2 regions of the Sphingomonas sp. NPDC079357 genome follow, and region 1 is predicted to be linked to the other one. Evidence: riboswitches for the same ligand, from Rfam matches in the RefSeq annotation. Region 1 holds a riboswitch; the other holds the start of a gene.

What was found. A riboswitch is a leader RNA that binds a small molecule or an ion and turns the genes downstream of it on or off. The one in region 1 is predicted to bind glycine.
Region 2: it holds a riboswitch for glycine, as region 1 does, so the genes downstream of both, ACI2JO_RS03260 (L-serine ammonia-lyase) here and gcvT (glycine cleavage system aminomethyltransferase GcvT) in region 1, are expected to answer to the same signal.

Annotation. Positions count from the first base shown of each region.
Region 1 is NZ_JBJDOM010000002.1:319,741-321,936, reverse strand. It holds gene gcvT (glycine cleavage system aminomethyltransferase GcvT) at 1-893, opposite strand, end outside; glycine riboswitch at 1,061-1,163, opposite strand; gene ACI2JO_RS10465 (hypothetical protein) at 1,281-1,544, shown strand; gene ACI2JO_RS10460 (MFS transporter) at 1,537-2,196, opposite strand, start outside.
Region 2 is NZ_JBJDOM010000001.1:705,809-708,004, forward strand. It holds gene ACI2JO_RS03260 (L-serine ammonia-lyase) at 1-1,254, opposite strand, end outside; glycine riboswitch at 1,383-1,470, opposite strand; gene ACI2JO_RS03265 (TetR/AcrR family transcriptional regulator) at 1,548-2,171, shown strand.

The DNA of each region.
Region 1 (2,196 bases):
ACGCGCTTGGTGGCGGGGCCGTTCTCGCGCTCGGCGAGGATGCGCGCGGCACCGGGGAAGTCGGCGGCCTCGCGGCGGCGCTTGAACAGCGCGAAACCGAGATCGGCCTGCACCGGCGTGATCGCGGGATCGAGGTCGTGGCCGTAGAGCGGCAGGCCGGCCTCCAGCCGGAGCGAGTCGCGCGCGCCGAGGCCGATCGGCTTGATCTCGGGCTGCGCGACCAGCGCGTCGGCGAACGCCTCGGCGGCCTCGGCGGGCACCGACATCTCCACCCCGTCCTCGCCGGTATAGCCCGAGCGGCTGATCCAGAGCGCGTGGCCGTTCCACTCAAACGCGCCGGCCTGCATGAAGGTCAGCGCCTCGACGCCGGGCACCAGCCGCGCGACCGCCTCGACCGCCTTCGGGCCCTGCACCGCCAGCAAGGCGTGTTCTTCCATCATGTTGAGCGTGATGTCGTCGGGCAGATGCTCGATCATGTGCGCGACATCGTCGTACTTCGTCGCGCCGTTGACGACCATGTAGATGCGATCCGCGGCTTGCGGCGTCAGCATCAGATCGTCGAGCACCCCGCCCTCTTCGTTGAGCAGCAGCGAGTAGCGCGCCTTGTTGAGCGGCGCGTCGCTGATCGCGGCGGGCATCAACGCCTCAAGCGCGGTGGCGACGCCCTCGCCGGTGATCGACAGCTGGCCCATGTGGCTGACGTCAAACAGCCCGGCGTTCTCGCGCGTCCACAGGTGCTCGGCCATGATGCCTTCGTACTGAACGGGCATGTGGTAGCCGGCGAACTCGACCATCCGGCCATCACGCGCGCGGTGCCATGCGTCGAGGGGGAGGGTCAGGATTTCGAGCGGCTCGAAACCGTCGTCTTCTTGGGTGGCGGGCGTATCGCTCATCACAGGTCTTCCGTCGCAAGAGGTTCGGTCGCACGTTCCCGAAGGGTCGCTGACGATCCGAATGTCCCCCTCTGTCACGGAACCTGAGAGCTTTCCCCGGGCAGGCCGGGTTACCCCTTCGGTGGGCGCGCGGGCAAAAGCTCGCGTGCCGCTTTCCAGAGTGTCGATCGGCCGGCGCGGTCCCTGCTGCCTGAGAGATTCCGGGGTGGTTGCTCCTTCGGCGGCGGCTGATGACCTGAAAGGCCGGCCGCGCTCTCCCGCGCCTGCCCATGCCCCTTGCGCGGCATCGACTGAAGCGCCCTCTACGCCCGCCGTGGCACGAGTCAATCGTCGAGTGGAGCCGTTACGCGCGCGGCACGTTCATCGCGGAGGAGAAGGAGATCGCTTATGGACACTGCCACCTCCCCGATCGTCGAGCGGATCGCGCGCGTGCTGGCGGCGCAACATCTGAGCGCCAACGGCCACGGCACCGTCGAGTCGCCCAGTGCGCTGGTCGATGCGCAGTGGAAGGATTACCGCGACGACGCCATCGCAGTGCTGCACACGATGCGCGCGCCCAGCCCCGCAATGGCGGCCGCGGGCGATGTCGCGGTGTGGGAGCGGATGGTGCTGGCGGCGATCGCGGAGGCGAAGCCGGGCATCGTCATGTAGTCGCGGGCGCCGTGCCGCGCTGGACCAGCCACGATATCGCCAGCACCACCAGCCCGGCGAGACCGAGCAGCGCGCCGACCGGCCCGGTCGACGTCCAGCCCCAGCCGGCCGCGATCGCCATCCCGCCCAGCCACGGCCCGAGTGCATTTGCGGTGTTGAAGGCCGAATGGTTGAGCGCCGCCGCGAGCGCCTGCGCGTCGCCGGCCACGTCCATGAGCCGGGTCTGAAGCACGGTACCGAGCGACCCGCCGATCCCGATCGCGACCATCGCAACGAGGACGGTCGCGAAATGCTGTGCGGCGAACGGCCAGAGCAGCAGCGCGATGATGCTCCACACCAGCACCGCCGCTGCAGTCGGCAGCAACGCCCGGTCGGCGAATTTTGGGACGATCAGGTTGCCAGCGGTCATCCCGACGCCGAACGCGGCCAGCGCGAACGGCACCATACGCGGACCGACCTGCGTCACGTCGGCCATCGTGTCCGCCAGATAGGTGTAGACCGCGAACAGCCCGCCAAAGCCGATCGCCCCGATGCCGAGCGTCAGCCACACCTGCGGACGCCTGAGCGCGCGAAGCTCCGACAGCGGGCTCGCCGCCGGATCACCCCGGTCGCGCGGCGCGAAGAAGGCGACCAGCGCGGCGGTAAGCGCGGC
Region 2 (2,196 bases), on a different contig from region 1:
GGCGTTGATCGCCTTCACCGCGCCCATCGTGTTGCGCTCGATACATGGGATCTGCACCAGCCCGCCGATCGGATCGCAGGTGAGCCCGAGGTTATGCTCCATCCCGATCTCGGCGGCATTCTCGATCTGACGGTTGCTGCCGCCCAGCACCGCCGCCAGCGCGCCCGCCGCCATCGAACAGGCGACGCCGACCTCACCCTGGCATCCCATTTCCGCCGCCGAAATCGACGCGCGCTTCTTGTACAGCATCCCGATCGCCGCGGCGGTGTACAGGAAGCAGCGCACGCCCTGCTGACGCACCGGCGCCGGCTTGGTCTGCGCGACCAGCGTCTCGTAGAAGCGCAGCACCGCCGGCAGCACGCCCGCCGCGCCGTTGGTGGGTGCGGTGACGACGCGCCCGCCCGCCGCATTCTCCTCGTTGACCGCCAGCGCCCACAGGCTGACCCATTCGAACACTTCCGCCGGGTTGCGCCCCGGCGTGTTGCCGGTCAGCGCCTGCTCCAGCGCCCGCGCCCGCCGTCGCACCTTCAGCCCGCCGGGTAGCAGCCCGTCCTGCGCAATCCCGCGATCAATGCACGCGTTCATCGCCGCGTGCACGGCGTCGAGGAACGCGTCAGCCTCCGCGCCGCTGCGCCACGCTTCCTCGTTGGCGCGCACCAGTTGTGCGATCGTCAGCCCGGTCGCGTCGCCGAGCGCCAGCAACTCCGCACTCGACGAGAACGGGTGGCGCACCGCGACATTCGCCGCCGCAACCGGCGCGCCCTTGCGCAGGATCGCACCGCCACCGATCGAGAAATAGGTTTCAGTGTAGCCGGTCCCGTCCGCCAGCCGCGCGGTAAAGCTGATGCCATTGGGATGTTCGGGCAGAAAATCGCGCGGATGGAAGACGAGATCCGCCGCCTCGGCAAACGGGATCGTGCGCTCGCCGGCCAACCGCAATCGCGAGGTCTCGCGGATCGTCTCCAACACCGCCGGCGCGTCATCCGGCTCGAGGCGCTCCGGCTCCCACCCCGCCAGCCCGAGGATCGCGGCGGTGTCCGTCGCGTGCCCGCGCCCGGTCAGCGCCAGCGAGCCGTACAGGTCGCAGCGCACCGCGACCACGTCCTGCTCCCGCCCGATCGCGCGCTGTGCGAAGTCGAACGCCGCGCGCATCGGCCCCACCGTGTGCGAACTCGACGGCCCGATGCCGATCGTGAACAATTCCGCCACGCTGATCGGACGCGTCGCGCAGCGATCGAGCGGCTGATGGGTCATGTCGACGTGCATGTGCTCTCCCCGGACGCCCCGCGCGGCGCCTGCATGCCCCATCTGTCCCTTGCGCCTGAGATCGCTATCCCGTCGGCGGACGCCGGGACTATCCCCGCGCCTCTCTCCAGATGTCCGTCGTCGATCTGGTCCTTTTGCCTGAGAGTTTCCGGGGCGGTTGCTCCTTCGGCGCCGGGCCTGCCCGGTCTCTCCCAAATCGACACGGGCGGTATCGGGGAGCGCACCGGGCCGGTCAAGCGCCCCTCGACGCCGCGGGTCGGCGTTATTATATACCGCCCGTTATGGAATCGATCACCACCGCCGACGCTCCTGCTCCCACCCGTGGGCGTCCGCGCGAATTCTGCCCCGATGCAGCCTTGTCGGCCGCGCTCGGCGTGTTCTGGGCAAAGGGCTATGACGGCGCGTCGATGGCGGACCTCACCGCCGCGATGGGCATCACCAAGCCCAGCCTCTATGCCGCGTTCGGCAACAAGGAACAGCTCTTCCACCAGGCGCTCGACCGCTACGAGGCGGAGAAGCTGGCCTATACGCGCGAGGCGCTGAAGCAGCCGACCGCGCGCGCGGTCGCGGAGCATTTCATGCGCGGCGCAGTCGCGGCGCAAACCAGCACCTGCGACCCGAAGGGCTGCATGGGCGTCATCAGCGCCACCGCCTGCGGTGCGGAGGGCGATTCGATCAAGGCGCACATCATGGAGCGCCGCCAGTCCTCGAACGCCGCGCTCGTCGCGCGCTTCGAACAGGCGCGGCAGGACGGCGATCTGCCCGCGCACCTCGATCCGCAGGGGCTCGCTTTCTATCTCTATGCGATCCTGCAGGGGATGGCGGTGCTGGCGACCTCCGGCGTCACGCGCGAGGAACTCGACGGCGTCGTCTCGATCGCCTTGTCGATGTGGCCGACGTCCTGACCGAAAAATAAATTACCGATCGGTA